Regions from separate parts of the Desulfoconvexum algidum genome, predicted to be linked through region 1. Evidence: riboswitches for the same ligand, from Rfam matches in the RefSeq annotation. Region 1 holds a riboswitch; each other region holds the start of a gene.
The links. A riboswitch is a leader RNA that binds a small molecule or an ion and turns the genes downstream of it on or off. The one in region 1 is predicted to bind cobalamin.
Positions count from the first base shown of each region.

Region 2: it holds a riboswitch for cobalamin, as region 1 does, so the genes downstream of both, ACZ45G_RS19045 (adenosylcobinamide amidohydrolase) here and ACZ45G_RS08275 (sodium:solute symporter family protein) in region 1, are expected to answer to the same signal.
Region 3: it holds a riboswitch for cobalamin, as region 1 does, so the genes downstream of both, ACZ45G_RS28450 (FecCD family ABC transporter permease) here and ACZ45G_RS08275 (sodium:solute symporter family protein) in region 1, are expected to answer to the same signal.
Region 4: it holds a riboswitch for cobalamin, as region 1 does, so the genes downstream of both, ACZ45G_RS18980 (TonB-dependent receptor plug domain-containing protein) here and ACZ45G_RS08275 (sodium:solute symporter family protein) in region 1, are expected to answer to the same signal.

Region 1 covers NZ_AP042394.1:1,802,779-1,807,268, reverse strand. Annotated here, with positions in the region: gene ACZ45G_RS08280 (MltF family protein) at 95-1,561, shown strand; cobalamin riboswitch at 1,671-1,812, shown strand; gene ACZ45G_RS08275 (sodium:solute symporter family protein) at 1,920-3,488, shown strand; gene ACZ45G_RS08270 (methyltransferase) at 3,530-4,490, shown strand, end outside.
Region 2 covers NZ_AP042394.1:4,200,415-4,204,904, reverse strand. Annotated here, with positions in the region: gene ACZ45G_RS19060 ((Fe-S)-binding protein) at 1-965, opposite strand, end outside; gene ACZ45G_RS19055 (CGGC domain-containing protein) at 987-1,331, opposite strand; gene ACZ45G_RS19050 (M15 family metallopeptidase) at 1,769-2,641, shown strand; cobalamin riboswitch at 2,730-2,920, shown strand; gene ACZ45G_RS19045 (adenosylcobinamide amidohydrolase) at 3,072-4,490, shown strand, end outside.
Region 3 covers NZ_AP042394.1:6,327,783-6,332,272, reverse strand. Annotated here, with positions in the region: gene ACZ45G_RS28455 (ABC transporter ATP-binding protein) at 1-568, opposite strand, end outside; gene ACZ45G_RS28450 (FecCD family ABC transporter permease) at 572-1,663, opposite strand; cobalamin riboswitch at 1,816-2,004, opposite strand; gene ACZ45G_RS28445 (ABC transporter permease) at 2,080-2,877, opposite strand; gene ACZ45G_RS28440 (ABC transporter ATP-binding protein) at 2,879-3,487, opposite strand; gene ACZ45G_RS28435 (homocitrate synthase) at 3,474-4,490, opposite strand, start outside.
Region 4 covers NZ_AP042394.1:4,183,031-4,187,520, reverse strand. Annotated here, with positions in the region: gene ACZ45G_RS18980 (TonB-dependent receptor plug domain-containing protein) at 1-1,346, opposite strand, end outside; cobalamin riboswitch at 1,485-1,669, opposite strand; gene ACZ45G_RS18975 (DUF4019 domain-containing protein) at 1,960-2,178, opposite strand; gene ACZ45G_RS18970 (tetratricopeptide repeat protein) at 2,317-2,946, shown strand; gene ACZ45G_RS18965 (acyl-CoA dehydratase activase) at 2,992-3,777, opposite strand; gene ACZ45G_RS18960 (2-hydroxyacyl-CoA dehydratase subunit D) at 3,782-4,490, opposite strand, start outside.

The DNA.
Region 1 (4,490 bases):
TATAATACTTGCAGGAAAAAACCATCTATTTTATTATAGCGAATTCTAAACTTCTGATACCATATCATTACAAAAAACAGCAAGGAGGTCTCCTTTGAAAAATGGAAAAATGACCCTTCGTAAAATTGAACTTTTATTGTTGCTGATTTTGACGGCAGGTCTCTTGTTCGCCTGTCCTGCATTTGGGGCTAAAGATCTTAAGAAGGTGATCGCCTCATTGAACAAACCATGGACTGGTGATTTTGATCAAATGGTTCAAAAACGATCAATTCGGGTTTTGATACCCTATAGCAAAACCTTTTATTTCCTTGATAAGGGAACCCAGCGCGGCGCAACCTACGAAATGGTCCGGCAGTTTGAAAAAAGCATCAATACGGAACTGAAAACCCGCCATCTCAAACTCCATGTTCTCTTTATTCCCACCCCCAGGGAAAAATTGATTTCAAATCTGGCAAACGGACTGGGTGACATTGCAGCGGGCAATTTAACCGCCACGGACAAGCGGATGAAACAGGTTGATTTTTGTGATCCTTTTTCAACTGAAGTTAATGAAATTTTAGTAACCGGACCCAAAGCCGGTGAAATTAAAGAAATTTCAGATTTGAGCGGCAAAAAAGTTCATGTGCGAAAATCAAGCAGTTATTATGAAAGCCTTGAAAAGGCAAACAAAAGATTGACGGCTGCCGGCAAAGCCGGAATAAAGATTGTTCTTGCCGATGAAAACCTTGAGGATGAAGATCTTCTGGAAATGCTGAATGCAGGTCTGATTCCCATGATGATCATTGACAGTCACAAAGGGAAATTCTGGGCAAAAATCTTTAAGAATATCACCCTCCACCCGGACATCAGATTCAGGGAAAACTCTAAAATTGCCTGGGCCGTTCAAAAAAAGACCCCCGAGCTTAAAATAAAAATCAATGCCTTTGTTAAAAAAAACAAAAAAGGCACCTTAATGGGAAATATGGTTTTCCAACGATATCTCAAGGATACTACCTATGTAAAAAGTAATCTTGAAGACAAGGCCCGGAAACGATTTGAAAATACCATTTCTTTTTTTCAAAAATATGCCGGCATGTATAAATTTGACTGGCTGATGCTTGCGGCTCTTGCCTTTCAGGAGTCCGGTATTGACCAAAGCAAGCGCAGTAACACCGGTGCCATCGGTGTGATGCAGATTCTGCCGACAACGGCAATGGATAAAAATATTAACATCCCTGATATTGAAAAAATAGAACCCAATATCCATGCAGGGACCAAGTATCTTCGGTTTATTATGAACCGATACTTTAATGACCCGGATATTGGCAAACTGGACCGGGTACTGTTGACATTTGCAGCCTATAATGCCGGCCCTGCCAGGGTTTCAAAATTGCAAAGAGAGGCCAAATCAATGAACTTGGATCCCAACATCTGGTTTAGAAATGTCGAGGTTGTTGCCGCCAAAAGAATTGGCAGGGAAACCGTTACCTATGTGAGTAATATATTTAAATACTATATTGCCTACGCCGCCATTATGCCCCAGGCCAATGCAACAAAAGAATCAAAAACAACAGGGCAATAAAGATATAAAGTCTTTATTGAAACCTTATAAATACTGTGGTATAGACTCTCCCACGTTGGATCCGAGAACAAGATTCAATGACAAATACAATTAAGAGAAACTTTTCTTTGGGAAACCCGGTTAAATTCCGGGGCGGACCCGCCGCTGTAAGTGGGAACGAAAGCCGTACACTGTCACTGTGCTGGATACACCAAATACGAGACAGCATGGGAAGACACGGTGATTAGGATGATCCACCAGCCAGAATATCCATGGAAAAGAGATGAAACAACTTTCCGGAGAGACGGTAAATCCCCGGGCTGAACACTTTTAGCTTAGTGTCGGCTGGGGATTTTTTTTGCCGACGGGGAGTTTTTTTATGGGCGCATACCCGCTTTTTCTTCTGGTACTTTTTATCTATATTTTCGGTTTGATCCTGATCGGACTCTATTTCAACAAACAGCAGACATCCCCCACAGACTTCTGGCTGGCCGGCAAATCAGCCGGATTCCTGTCCATCGGGTTTTCCGCTGCCGCATCCTGGCTGACAGCAGGTGCCCTTCTGGCGGTAATAGGGTTTTTCATTCTCTTGGGCATGGGGTCCATCTGGGGATTTGTTGCCCCCAATATCCTGGCCCTTTTCATCATTGCTTTTTTTGTGAAAAAGATCAAAAATCTGCCCGCCATTACCCAGCCGGAACTGCTTGAAATGCGGTATGGGCCTTTTTTAAGACTGCCCGTGGCCATTATCATCACCGTGGTCATGATCCTCTTTGCCGTGGCCGACATTAAAGGATTTGCCATGGTACTTGAAATCTTTTATGGAATTGATCCTCTCTATTCCGCATTGATTGTGGGTCTGGCGGTTTCCATCTATGTCACCCTGGGAGGATTGTCAGCTGTTATTGCCACGGATATGGTCCAGTTTATCTGTCTGTCCGCCTTTATCCTGGTCATGGCCTTTCTGGTCATGGGAAGTGCCGGCAGCGCCACAAACCTGTCACCGGGCCAGCTGATCGCCACCGTGCCCGACGGATGGTGGAACCCTATTTCCATAGGGATGCCCATGGTGCTCATCTTTGTCCTTGCCATTGTTCCCGGCTGGATCACGGAACAGGACCCCTGGCAGCGGGTATGGGCAGCTAAAGATGAACGAAGTGCCCGGAACGGCATGTTTCTGGGAGCCTTTCTGGTGGCAATTGTCTTTGGGGGGTGCGCCCTCATTGCCTTAGGGCTTAATGCCCTGTATCCGGAAATTGCCAAAATGGGATTTCCCATGGGAATGGCCAAGGCAGAGCCCGCTTTGCTGAGCTTTATCATGGGCAGCAAATTTTCCAACCTGGCCCTGGCCCTTTGTGCCGTGGCCCTTGCAACGGCAGCCATGTCCTGCACCGATACCTTTGCCACCTCCGGGGCCTCGTGTATTGCCCGGGATATTTTCCAGCGTCACCTATACCCCGGGGCCACCATGCGACAGATGCGCCTGGTAAACCGGATCAGTGTTCTTGTCATCATCTTTCTGGCCACCACAGGATCATTTTTCATCCACAGCATCATTGATGCCATCCATATTGCCACCTTTATTGCCTCTGCCTCCTATTTTTTCGTCCTCATGGGCGGACTTTACTGGAAACGGGCAACAGGACCGGGAGCTATCGCCTCACTGTGCACGGGGTTTGTCCTTCAGGTGAGCCTTGTCATCATTGATCTGGCAAAAACTGCTCCCATGTCCCCCCCGTTTTTGGAAGGTCTCCATCCTGTCTTCATGGGACATGGCGTGATATTTTCCATGCTGGCCTCAGGCGTTGTTTTTATAGGGGTTTCCCTTGCCACCAAACCATCTGACGAAACCCTTTTGGCACCCTTTTTCAAGGATACGCCAGAAGGCAGTGACCTTACACATGGCAGCCTGGAACAACCCCCAACGATATCAGCCCAGCCCTCATAGAGCCCTAGGCCTGATATTTAATTTTATGGAGCCGCACCCCCATGGCGTTTGGATTTAAAGATGTAACAACAGCCCACACAGGTTTTCAGTTTCTTGAAGACCTGTCCACGGCCTATTGGTATTCCCAGGTGTTGTTTACCGGTCTTGAATTAAACTTATTCCAGTATATGGATCAGGAGTTTTGTTCGGTGGAGACCCTTGCCAGGGAGACGAATAGTCAAGAAGAGGAACTGTTGCGCCTCCTCCGGGCCATGGAAAAGACAGGGCTTGTCACCTGCCGGTCAGAAAACTGGTGCAATACCAAAGCTTCCTCCCTGTTCCTGGTGCCGGGGAAACGAGACTATATGGGGGAGTTCTTCCTTTACCGGCAGTATATGCGTCCCCAATGGGATACGCTTACCCAAAAGATAGCGCCAGAACAAAAAAAAGCAAAACCGCTAACCGCGCTTTCCTATGAAGAGAGGACCCTTGGCTATGTGACTTCCACCGACACCCTGGTTCGGCAAAAAGCCAAGCAAATTGTCCGGCTGCTCCAGCCGGACAACATCAGCGGCCCCATACTGGACATCGGAGGAGGCGCCGGCAGCCTGATCCGGGAACTGAAGATACTGGCACCCGATACCGGGGCAATCCTTTTTGATATTCCAGAGGTTATTGAAGCGGCCCGCACCCTGTACCCGGATACGAAGGACTGGGACGGCATCACCCTTTGCGGCGGGGATTTCAGATTCCATGAATTTGAAGGAACGTTTTCCTTGATCTGCATGAGCAATTTCCTCCATACCTATGGACCGGAGGAAGCCAGGATCTTGCTTTTAAAAGCTGTCTCCCTTCTTCGCCCCAAGGGCGTTATAGTCATCCACGATTATTTTCCCGACCGGAAAGGGGTGGCTCCCGAAAAAGGCTCTTTCTATGACCTTGCCATGATGCTCAACACCTTTAACGGCGTCTGCCATGAATCCTCAACCATACGCCAATGGCTTGGGGAAGCCGGGATAAGCA
Region 2 (4,490 bases), 2.4 Mb from region 1:
ATAACATAACGCAGGTCTTCAGCAATGGGGTCTCCATAGCTTTTCCGGACGATCTGACAGGGATCCTGGACCGTGAATTTAATCTTCAGATCCTTGTTCCAGTCGGAGCTGACCGGAAGTTTTCCCTCACGGATCCATTTGGCATAATATTCATAAATATTTTTTACTTCAAAATCGTGTTTAATGTTGTATTTTTTCAGTCCTGCCAGGACTGAGTATGTTACGTGACCTCACTCGGTATTGAGAAAGATCTTGTTCTTTAGTTTGGTGGCTTGGTCAGCAGCGGTTTTGGTGACTTTTTTCCAGTCATCATCGTCGGCCAGGAACATGCAGTAGTTCTCTCCTGCCCATCCCTTGCTGCCGTATGTCCAGTTTGCACCGACCGTGTGGAGAATTTTCCACAGGGGGACCATCTCGTCGGGTTCTGTGACAGGTTCCCTTGAATTCTGATTCAAAAAGAACTCAGCCCCTTCCTTGTCAATAGGGGCTTCCATTTCTGCGAACTCGGGTTGGGATTCCTGGTATTCTTCCAGCACATCATTGACAACAAATTCGAAATCCTCTTCAGATGTTCCCATGGCAGAGGTGGTATCGTTTCTCAGGGCCATGTCGCAGGATTCCCGGATCCCTTTGGGCCTTTCCTCTCTTGGCCGCAACTGTCTGGCATTGAAAACCAGCTGGGGAATGTCAATTTTCATGGGGCAAACATAGATGCACCGCATGCACATGGTGCACATCCAGGGCCAGTCAGAGGCAATAATTTCTTCATCCATGCCCAGGGCTGCCATTCGTAAAAATTTTCTGGGATCCATATCACCGAGACCCGTGGCGGGACAGCCCGAAGCACAGGCGCCGCATGTCAGGCACGCATTGAGATTGCCGCCTTCGGGCAGCAGTTCTTTAACCTTGTCCATAAAGGTAGTTCTTTTACCTTTATGACCAAGCTTAATGACAGTTTCTGTCATCTTTATTTCCTTTCAAAAGGGTTAATGATAATCATGGGTTCCTAGTATTACATCAATACCGGTTTTTTCTTTTATGAGACCAGCAAGTTCTTCAGGGCTGTAGTAGGGGCATCCTGGCTTGGCATTGACCAGGCAGGAACTTAGATAGATTTTATCTGGTTTTATTTCAGATAGCTTGGCAGCCATTCCAAGGGTGGGGATGACAGCTCTGCCGGGGCACTCACATTTGACAAAGGCCACCACGGCAGAAGGTTTTTCAAATTTTCCATCCCCTTCGGATGCTGCTTTCAGGCATCTCCATTCTCCGGGGCAACCATGTCCCTGATCCATATATGTACCGCAGCCGACAACCGCAACTTTTTCCATTTTGAACATCTCCTCTGTTAATCTCAATTCATGGTAGCTTTTCCAATTCAAAATATCAAGAATCTTCAAAATTTTCAGAATATTCAGAATATCCAGTTAACCAAAAGCATAATGTATGCCAAAAAGTCTTGGGGAGAGGGATTTGATGGAAGTGGTTAAAAACGGCATAATATTAGATGGTTATGTTTTGGGGCGCTTTCGATGCCCAAAAAAAAGTCGCAGGCTTGCACTCTATAAAAAGGCAGGGGTTTCAAATCTGCTACCTCAATCTTGAAAATCACAGCCTTATTTTCATTCCACACCCCCGGCAAAAAGATTTGCTTTGGATAAAAATAAAAAAAAACTTTTATAGACCAGCATGTTGGGGTACAATATTTGAGCTAAAATAGGCAGAACCTAAGCCGTTGCATTATAATAAAAAAAGATGATTTAGTCATATGAACAGAAGAAAATTTTTAAAATTAGCCGCTGTTTCCATGGTGTTACCGGTACCGGATGTCCTTGGGTTTGCTCCTGGTTTTGAAAAACGTGATTCATCCCAGAGGGCTGGGGCGGATAGGGGTGTGAAAAATAGCCTTGCTCCTGACCATGGGGTCAAGGATCGGCTTATCAAAAGTCGGTTCTTTGATCATGCATTTAAAGATGATATCTTGCTGTCGCCAAATGATGTCGCCCTGCTTAACACGAGTCTTGCCCGGCTGACCCGGATACAAAAAGTGATTGGGTATGGTAACTTTTCCCTTCTAAATTTTGACGATGCGGTTGTCTATGCCAGGAGTTACTCACGAATCGGAAGGTTTTCAAAGGCAGAACTTTTTTTTCTTGAAAAAATTTTTTATGACCAGGTTACAAAATATGGGTTTATGGGAGAAAAAACCATTGAAACCATCACGGGAAAAATAAAGAAAAAAGAGGTTAAAAAAATTCCATCAACCGGTCATTACCTTTACCGGGGAAAACCCATTGCCGTCTACCAAGCCATTCAAAAAAAAATCGGGCCGGATGTGGTGTTGACCTCTGGAATTCGCAGTGTCATGAAGCAGTTTTTGCTGTTTTTGAACAAGACAGCAAAAAGTCGCGGTAACCTTTCCATGGCATCGCGCTCCCTTGCTCCTCCGGGGTATTCCTACCATGGGGTTGGGGATTTTGATGTGGGGAAAAAAGGGTTTGGGGTGGCCAATTTCACAGAACAATTTACCCAGACCCAGGTGTATAAGCGGCTGGCGGATCTAGGATATATCACCTTTAGATATGATCGGGGCAATGACCTGGGGGTTCGGTTTGAACCCTGGCACATTGAAGTGGTATGATCGCTGCCTGAAATTATAAATTAAAAACAGATGATCGGTTGGGTGGGGTTTGGCTTTTTTTCTTGTTGACTTTAGTGGATATTCAAAATAAAAGCGTATCAGTTCAGGTGCATTAAAATGCTTAATAGGGAACTCCTGTTTAAATCAGGGACGGGCCCGCCGCTGTGATTGGGGACGAATGCTTTACTCACGCCACTGCCAACGTTGAAGTTGATGGGAAGGCAAAAGTAATTCGGAAGATCCAAGAGTCAGAAGACCTACCTGGAATGTTGCACATCCTTCGAGGACGAAGGGGTGTTCATGGATCTTGGACTAAGCAAAGGGATACTCCAGATTGATTTTTAAAATCGGTCTGGAGTTTTTTTTTGTCCAAGGCCCGGGCATTTCAGGCCGGTTCCACAGCGGGTTGTTAATAAACTGGAAACTGAATGTGAAAACAAAAAAGAATAGGGGTCTGAAAAATTTTCTGGCTGCCTGGATGGGACTTGTCTGTCTGTTCACTAGTTTTACCTGTTTTGCCGCCATTGGTGTTACAGATTCCAAAGGCAATGATCTGGTGTTTAAAAACCCGCCTTTACGGGTGGTCTGTCTGGTGCCCAGTGCCGCTGAAATTTTGTTTGAAATTGGTGCAGGAGAGGCGGTTGTCGGTTTGACCTATCACGATGCCACCCTTGAAGGAGCAGCCGACAAAGCAGTTGTGGGTGGATTTTTCATGCCTTCCATTGAACGAATAAAAGTGCTCCAGCCGGATTTGATTATTTTGGCACCGTTTCAACAGCAGACCCTATATGATGGATTGGATGAATTGAAGACGGCAGGGGGGCAGATCTTTGTCTATGAAACCCAAAGCATTGAGCAGTCCCATGAAAATATCCTGGCCCTGGGCAAATTATTCCATCGGGAAACCCGTGCACGGCAGGTGGTCGAAAATAACCTCTTGGCAATGGGTCACATTGAAAAAAAACTGGTCAGGGCTGTTCCAGGTATTCGCAAACGGGTGATCCGCCTCATGGGCCGTGACAAAATCATGACCCCGGGTAACACCTCTTTTCAAAACGAACTGATACGCCTGGCTGGCGGTCTTCCGCCGGATTTTGGGAAAAAGGGCAGTGTGGTTGAGGTGACCTTGGAAGAATGGCAGGCCTTTAATCCCCAAGTGATATATGGCTGCGGCAATGACAGAGAAGCTAGTCAAAATTTTTTTTCGCGGCCGGGATGGAAAGAGGTGGATGCCGTAAAAAATAATCAGATCTATTATTTTCCCTGTGAGCTCACCTGCAGGGCATCCACCCATTCAGGGTATTTTGTCTCCTGGCTTTCCTCCATGATTTATATGGATGAATTTGCAAATCCGGCCAATGATATTCTGCCGATAAAAATCACCCGGTCACGCCCCATCCATATTGATCTGGACTATGTAAAGTCGGCTGTTATCAATACCGCTGACATCTATGATTTTGCCAACAAAACCCTGATGGTTGATTTTAAACGGCCCCAGACTATTGTCTCCACCCTTGAAGGCCAGCGGGACAATATTTTTACGGTGGGCAATCATTATTCACCCCCCCCCACCTGGGGGCCAGGGCACACGCTTGGGATCGATGACATCCGGACCAAAATTTTAAGGGCCAATGGTAAAGCAAAGGACACCACTTCCTTTTTGATCACAGGGGCGGATATGGACAATCTGAGCGTGATCCAAAAAACGTTTAAAGAAATGAAGGTGACATCCCTTGTCACAGCCGGTGTCCTGTCCAATGCAATTCGCATATCAAAGGATACGGGAGCGTTTTACGAGCCCGGCACCATTAATATCATTATTCTGACCAACATGAAATTATCCAGACGG
Region 3 (4,490 bases), 2.4 Mb from region 1:
CCTTTGTTTTTTGTATCATCTCTTTAATAAGGCCAAGAAAATGAAGGGTGTGGTTAATATCCATATTGGAAAAAGCTTCGTCCAAGAGCAGCACGGGTGTTTCCTGGCACAAGGCCCTTGCAAAAATACACCGCTGCTTTTCACCGCCTGATAATTGGGTCACTCTTCGGTGTTTTAGATGGGATATCCCGGTTTCCTCCATGATCAAGGCGACCCGGTCCCTGTCAATTTTGGAGGGGTGGGAAAATCTATTAATATAGGGGTGCCGTCCCATCATGACAACTTCCTCCACGGAAAAAGGAAAATTAATATAATAATTTTGGGACACCAAAGAGAGAATTTTGGCAATCTGTTTTTTGGACAATGCCGCCAGATTTGTATTGTTCAGGAGGACTTGTCCCCTGTCAGGGAGAAAAAAACCTGAAATCAAATCCAGAAGCGTTGTTTTCCCGCTTCCATTGGGGCCGAGTATCCCATAAAATTTGCCCGGGGAGAATCGAGAGGATACTTTTTTTATAATGGGCGTGCTCCCATGGGAAAAGCATAAATTTTGAAGTCGTATCTCCATGGGTTAGGCCAACCGGCTTTTTTTAAATATCCAGCAGAAGACCGGACCGCCAATTAGGGCGGTAAGAACACCTATGGGAATTTCATGGGGCAGTACTGCCCGGGTAATGGTGTCGGCAAACAGCAATAAAAAGGCGCCCACCAGCATGGAGAGGGGCAGCAGTTTTCTGTTGTCAGGTCCTGTAATAAATCGGACCATGTGGGGAACCAGAAGGCCTACAAAGCCGATGATGCCGGATACGGATACACAGACAGCCGCCAGCATGGATCCGGTTACCAACAAAAGGAGGGTTATTCGTTTAATATCCACCCCAAGGCTGGATGCGGCCTTTTCCCCCAGGGAGATAAGATTCAGATCCCTGGCAAAATAAATGGCAATGATGAATCCTATAACAAGGAAGACAAAGATGACCATAAAATTACTCCAGGTCTTGGAGGCAAAACTGCCCATGAGCCAGAAAATAATAACAGACACCTGTTCATTGGCAATGAATTTCAAAAAACTGATGCCAGCGGAAAGGATTGCCGCTACAATAATACCTGACAAAATAAGATTGTTGGAGGAAAGACCGCTCACAGATCCCTTGGATGAGGATGAATAGGACAAAAAAATGACAAAAAACAGGGTGGTGCAGGCGCCTGCAAAGGCAAATGCAGGAACGGACACAAAGGTGGCACCCAGATTGAGCAATATGGCAATACATGCCCCAAAGGCGGCTCCGGCTGATACCCCGAGGGTGTAGGGGTCTGCCAGGGGGTTTAGTAAAATTCCCTGGAACAGGACCCCGGAGATGGAAAGAGCTGCTCCCACAGCGGCGCAGGTGAGAATCCGGGGAAGCCGGATATCAAATATAACCGCGGTAAAGGTCTCGGCTGTGGGCGTTGCCATATCCATGTTCCCAAAAAGCCTGTTCACAAGGATACCAGAAATTTCTCCCATGGGAATACAGATATACCCCATGGAAAGGGAAATCATTATCATTCCAAACACAAGAAGGGAAAACAGTGCTATCATCCATAAATAATAATGGCCTGATATCCTTTGTTTCAAGCTTGATTTGGGTTTGTTGGGTCCCTCTTTTTCTTTTGGCTCCATCTATTCCTGTTTCCATTTGTTCCATGTGAAACAAAATGGTTGTCTGCCCTTTTTCTATGGTCTTCCAATAAAAAAACCCATATCAGAATTTATCCTGATATGGGAACCGAATTTATCCACATTGTGCTGATCTGCCCAAGTCCTCGAGGGTAAAACGACCCAGCATTCAGGCAGGTTTTCTGACTTCCGGATCGGCTTACTCGTCACTCCTTCCCGCTGAAAAATGACTCAGCAGTGGCTGCAGTGATTTTCATCCCCGGTCACAGCGGCGGGTCCGTTCCTGAATTTCACAGGATTCCCTTTTGACTGCAAATGGCAGCACCTGAAATATCCTATCAGATATAACCCTTTCCCCAAAGGGTGTCAAGAAAAAAGGCCGGGATTCAAATTGTTGAAAAGGCAATATAATTGAGGTCTTAGTTTCGATCGTTTTGAAAAATATCGGCTTTAAGCACATCAAATGTGTTGAACCCGGTTTTCAATGAAAGAAGAATGGATAAAATCACACTGAAGTATTCAGTATAGAAAATACAGCCCATGATAGCAATTTGATATTTGATGGCAACAATGGGGATGGATCCGCCTAAAATCTGGCCGGTCATCATGCCGGGCAGGGAAACAAGTCCAATGGTGGCCATGGATGCCAGAGTAGGATTAATGGCAGCCACAAGACTTTCTTTGAACCAGGGTTTTAATGCCTGGGTCCGGTTGTTGAAAAGACAGAGGGAATAGAGGTATTCTCGCTCATTTTTTTTCAACCCTGAATAGAAATGGGTAAGCCCGATGATGATACTTCTCAGGCAGTTTCCCAGTAGCATACCGCCCACGGGCACCAGGTATTTTGCTTCAAACAGGTTGTCAATATTTGCAACCACCCCATTGAAGAAGAGCAGCATGATGCCAAAGGGGATGAGCAGGGCAAAAAACAAGGGTTTGAAAAATATGCGGAGTTTAAGATTGCTGGATTTCAATATGGAGTGACAGGCAATGGAAATCATGAGCAGCAGATAGGCTGTGTTGAGCCAGGGAGAATCAAATTTGAATAAAAACTCAAGATATAGTCCCACAAAACTCAGCTGCAGGCACATTCTAACCATGCCAATGATGATCTCTCGATTAATCCCAAGTTTCAAATATCGGCTGATATAAAGGATGGGAACAAGAAAGATCAATAAAGTTCCAAGGGAGAATATGTTTAAATCCTGGGCGCCCATATTAGGACCACCTTTCGATTCGAACCGAGCTGTCCTGCCAGCAATGGTCATGGGAAACGATAATCATTGTTTTCTCCAGGGAGAGAATATGGGCGGCTATTTTTTCTTTCATGACATCATCCAGAGCAGATGTGGGTTCATCCAAAAGCCAGATGGGCCGGTCCAGCAGAAAACCGATCAAAAGGCCTATCCGTTGGCGTTCTCCTCCTGACAGTTCACCTGTTTTCTTCTGGAGGATACCGGGGGACAGCTCAAGAAAGTTTAGCTGCCGGTTTATCTCTTCGTGACAAAGCTCTTTGGCAAAGTTGAATTGCCAGATATCTGTCAAAAGTCCGAGGATGGTTTCGTTTCTCAGGTCAATATCCTGGCTCAAATAAAATAGTTGCTGCCGTATTTGGTGAACATGATTTTTGTCAAGATTCAGCCCGTTCACCACAATTTTTCCTGATCCGGGCTGTTCAAACCCAAGGATCAGCCGGAACAGGCTTGTCTTTCCTAAACCGGATTTGCCCAGGATCAACACTTTTTCCTTTTTTCCTACGCAAAGGCTTCGGTCTGAAAAAATTCGGGTGTTACCAATAGTGTGGCTGACAGATTCAAATGAGATCACAAGATTTCCTTAAAATTTCATCAACCTCTTTAAGATCTATATTACGCCCATCGGAAATATTTTTTATTTTAAGGGTAATTTTTTTAATATCGTCATCCTCAAAGGAAAGGCCTATTTTTTGCGCCCTATCTTTTACCGCATTCCAACCTGTGAGCTTATGGGCTACCATTATTGTTCGTGACGCATTAAAATCTGACGGATCTATAATCTCATAGGATTTGGGATTAAGAATCACCGCCTTTGTATGCACACCCGCCTTATGGACAAATGCTGATTTCCCCACGATGGGGTGGTCCCATGGGATCCCAATCCCTAAGATTCTAGCAACAGTTTCATGTAAGTGTTTGAGATTTCCAAGGTTATACTTTTTTTTAACCATCTCAGCCTCAAAACTATAAAGCCTGGCAATAAATCCGGCAAGTGAGGTTATCCCGTTTCTCTCCCCTATTCCCAAAACGGTTGTATCAATATGGGTTGCCCCGGCTTCGAAGGCTGTATAGCTATTCACCACCGCAGAACCGGTATCGTTATGACAATGAAATTCAATATCCATTCCGGTCAATACATGTAATAGTTTGATAACACGTTCAACATCACGGGGGAGTGCGTATCCCACAGTGTCGGCAACCCCTAGTCGATCCACCAACCCCGAGTCTCCAACAGCCCCGTAGATAACAATAAGATCCTCAATGCGGGTTCTGAAAGCATCTTCAAGGGAAAATCGAATTTCTAACTCAGGCGCATTTTCCCTGGCGAAACTCAGCACATCCAATATTTTCTCCAGGGTTTGCGACATCTGCGGTCCAAGACCGTATCTGTCATGGGATAAAGATATTCTTGAGAACAGATTAATACCTGCAACGCCGGTATCTATTGCCGTGATCACATCCTCTTTTATGCACCTGATATGGGTTAAGATTTTTGATTTCAACCCCATTCTGGAAATGACTTGGCAGTCTTCCTTTGACTGTGAAGATACACAGGGCGATGTAAGCTCAATATA
Region 4 (4,490 bases), 2.4 Mb from region 1:
ATACCCCAGGAACCGTAGTCATTGTACATAAAAAGTTCATCTGCAGTAGGCATCCTGAAGGCTTCGGCATAATTGGCCCGGACGCTTAAGTCCGATGTGAATTTATAGGCTGCGCCCACACTTGAGGACCAATTGGTATCATCTTTGCTCTGGCCGGTATCACCTTCTACCTCATACTTGTCATAGCGTCCCCCGGCTGAAAGAATCAGTTTGTCATCCATCAGACTGGTTTTCGCCAGGAGAAATGCCGCCGGGTTTTCATAGGTGTTTTCCTTTCCGGCAGCAGTATAGGTATTGCTAATGGCATAATCGGTCCAGTCAACTCCGGCTGTTACATGGGCGAAATCCCACTTGGCCGTCAGTTGGGCCTGGGCCCCCTGGTGGTCTGTATCCCGATAATAGTCACGTGCGTTGCTGGTTGACGGATCAAAGGTCTCGTACTCGTCTTTTCCCTTAAAATAGCGCAGGTTCCATAGTAAAAATCCGTCTGCAGTTTGCCCGTCATAAACAAGATCAAAACTTTTTAAGGAATTGTCTATATAATCGTCCAGATCATTGCTGCTCAAATAGTTCGGTTTTCCAATTTTTTTTCCTTCATATCCGGTGTAAGAAAAACTGACTCTGTTATCAGGCACAAACGTCCAGCCTGCATTGAAGCTGACCCGTTCCTTGGAATCATACCCGGTATTGTAATACCGGGTACCGTCAGCCGTGTCATAGTCATCCTGGGATGATTTCGAAAGGGTTGCTGAAATGTCAAAGGCCTTGAACTGACCGGAAAATCCGGCAGAGGCATCCTTGTAGTTCCAGCTTCCCAAGTTGCCTTCAACAAAGAAGGAAGGCTTGCGTTTCCCTTGTTTGGTAATGACATTGACAACCCCGCCCATGGCGGAAGCACCGTATTGAACCGACCCGGGACCTCGGATAACCTCAATACGCTCTACATTATCCATGGTAATTTTTGCCATGTTTCCGGTACCGGCACGTCGTCCATTGATTAGGATCAACACATGGCTGGCCAGGTCATTGCCATGGGTATCTGTTCGAAATCCACGGATCTCTACGGAACTGGTTGAATTGGGGTATTCCCGGATCATAAATCCTTCTTTGGCCAATAAATCACTCAAGTTCTGAACAGAGGCCTGCTGGATATCCTCTTGTGTGTAAATCGTAATATTGGTGGTCAGGTTTTCTTTTTTTTCCTTGATTCTTCCCGAGGTTACCACCATGGTTTCCATAACCTGGGGGGTTGTTTCAGAAGGAATCGCTTCTTCTCCCCAGGCAGGCAGGGAAAACGTCAACACGCATAAGAGCAAGGCAAGGCACCGGACAATCAAATGTTTCATTATTTAAAAATCTCCATTAAAATGTAGTGATCGGTCCGGAAAACAACAATCCCCGGACCGAAATTAACTTTCAATCCAGGGATTCCCTTTTTATCCTTAGAATATAAACAGGAAGCACCTTCGTCCCCAAGGCGTTTTCCTTTGACTACCGTTCAGGCAGGTCTTCTGACTTTTGGATCATTCTACCGGCTGCACCTTCCCAACCATAAGGTCAGTGGCATACTGCAGCTTTCGTCCCCAATTACAGCGGCGGGCCCGTCCACGACTTTAACGCGGTTCCCTATCAAGCTCTTACAATGAGCACCTGAATATGAAATATTATTACTGATTATAAAACACAAAGTCAAGTAAAAAAAAGAGGCAATTTAAGGTGAATTTTATTTTTTATCTAATCACCATAATATGATCACAAGGCCACTGTGAATGGGGGCGATTCCACCATTTTTATGTCGCAGAGAAGATACTTCTCAAGACTTTTCTTAAGTCCTTTGTTTTTGGCAGGTCCGCTGTATAGAAAAATAGAGAACCTGCATCCAGGGAAGTGGCAAAAAGAGGTGCCGGTACCAGGCAGAAGGCCAGAAAAATATATTAGAGTTAGAATTCTTTTCATGATCTATTTGATAAAATAGCCGGCTACCCGCCATGTGCCCTCGGATTCTTTCATGAGGGTGATGGATTCAACGGCATGGGCTTTATTGGCAAAACGGGTGACATATCGCAAAACCAGATAGCTCCCGTCGGGCATGCCTGGCAGGGTGGTGGTGAGCTGGTCATGGAAAAGGTCCCTTGATACAACATCTCCTAAGGGGTCCCTTACGGATTTTAGGGTGATTGCCCAAAAGAGCAGATTATAAAAATTGAGTCAAAGTCAAATGATTTTTTTTAGGGAACTGCCTTTTCAGCCCATTGCCAGGACGGCTGGGGTGATTATAATTAAAAAATTATTAATTTAAAAGCAAGTGGGGAACAGATGGATAAAAAGAAAGAAAATGGTCCAACGGGTTTGGTTCACAAACAGACCCTTTATATGGCAATCTTGGTCTCCATTACATTTGGATTTATGGTGGGGGCCATGTATACCTCATTTAAACTGGCTGGGGATACGCCAATGGCACCAATAGCACAGCAACCGTCAGATCCCCATGATCATCCGGAAGGACAGGAGATGTCGGCTGAGACGGGTTCCAGAATTTTAAAACTGGAACAATTCCTAAAGGAAAACCCGGATAATGTGGATGCCTGGAATCAACTGGGGAATCTGTTTTTTGATGCCAACCGGTTTGGGGATGCCATTGATGCCTATGAACGTTCATTGGCTCTGAAACCGGGTGATCCCGTTGTCTTGACCGATATGGGGGTGATGTACCGGCGGAACAAAAATCCCAAAAAGGCCGTTGAAACATTTGACCTGGCCATTGCTGCAGATCCTGGCTTTGAGACGGCCCGGTTCAACAAGGGAGTGGTGCTCATGCATGATATGGAGGATACGGCCGGCGGTATTCTTGCATGGGAAGCGTTGTTAACGGTGAATCCCATGGCAAAAGCACCCAATGGGAAATTGCTTTCCTCCCTGGTTGAAAGAATGAAACAGCAGAAGTGATATCGGATTTTTTCAAGGTGATTGACCATGGAATGGTCACGCCACCTACCGTTTCAATCTGGAAGCCAGGACAGCAGCGCCGATGGCCCCGTTTTCCTGGGGAAAATCGCCCACCAATATTTCAATGCCCAGGCGGCTTTCCAGGGCTTTGACCATCCCTTTGTTTTTGGCGACCCCGCCGGTCATGATCACGGGGCTCTGTAACTTGACCTTGGTGGCAAGACTGCCCACCCGTGCGGCCGCAGATTCATGGATGCCGGCAATGATATCTTCTCTTTTCTGCTGCCCGGCGATCATGGAAATCACTTCTGATTCTGCAAAAACAGTGCAGATGCTGGAAATTTTGGAGGGGGCATTGGAGCTCTGGCTCATGTTGCCAAGCTCATTGAGTTCGACCTCCAGAGCCTTGGCCATGACCTCCAGGAAACGGCCTGTCCCTGCCGCGCATTTGTCGTTCATGGCAAAATTTTCCACCTGGCCGCTGGTATCCAGGGCAATGGCTTTGCTGTCCTGTCCTCCTACATCAATAATGCCCCGGATCTTTGGGTTTAAAAAATGGGCACCCACCCCGTGGCAGATGATTTCGGTCATGGCTTTGTCTGCAAAGGCCACAGAGTTTCTGCCATATCCCGTGGCCACGATGGCCGTGACATCCTTGGGGTTGATTTTGGTTTGGGCCAACAGGTCGGAAAAGACCTTCTCCCCCGCAGTCACGGGGTTGTATCCCGTGGGGATTACAAGAGTTCCTATCAGTTTGCCATTTTTGATAAGGGCGGCTTTTGCCGTTATGGAGCCGATGTCTATGCCTGCAAAAATCATATGTTTAACCATTCCTTTATTCCTTTTGTTTGATAATTTCCATGAAGGCATCAATCCTTGTGTCTGTCTGGGAAAGGGAAAAGTTTCGCGGATCCACCATGTCTGCCTCGAACATGAGCACGGGAATACCGGTTTTTTTTCGGACAATTTCCATGATGTCCAGCTGGCCAAAGGAGTAGGGTTTGCAGGATCTGTTGGAGTGCATGACAAACCCATCCACATCATAGAGGCGGATCATGTCAATGACCTGATCTGCCATTTCGTCCACACCAATGTTTAGATAAATCCGGGTATAGGCTTGGGCCATGGAATCTAAAAATTTATTTTCATCAATATATTGAATGGCCGAGCACCAGGCAGAGGTATAGGTGTCTGCCACAAGGCAGGCATTGTGATCTGAAAATTTTTGGGACAACCATTTTAGCTGGTACCACACCGGCAAATTGTCCCAGAGCAGTCGGTAGCGTTCATGGGGAATGATGCTGATGCCCTTTCGTACCCGTTCTTCCATTTCCTGGGCCAATTCTTCGTAAAAATCCACGGCGATCTTTGTTCCTCTGAGGGTTACGATGAGGGCCAAAAAGAAAAAGGCATCAAAGGCGCTCATGGGAGAGGGCTTGTGGGTGGTGGTCTTGAGAACTTTCTGCCAGAGCTTCTGGCCCTGGAGGGCAAGATGTCCCACCTGCGTCATTTTATCGTGGTCAAATTTTTTCCCGGTCACGGTT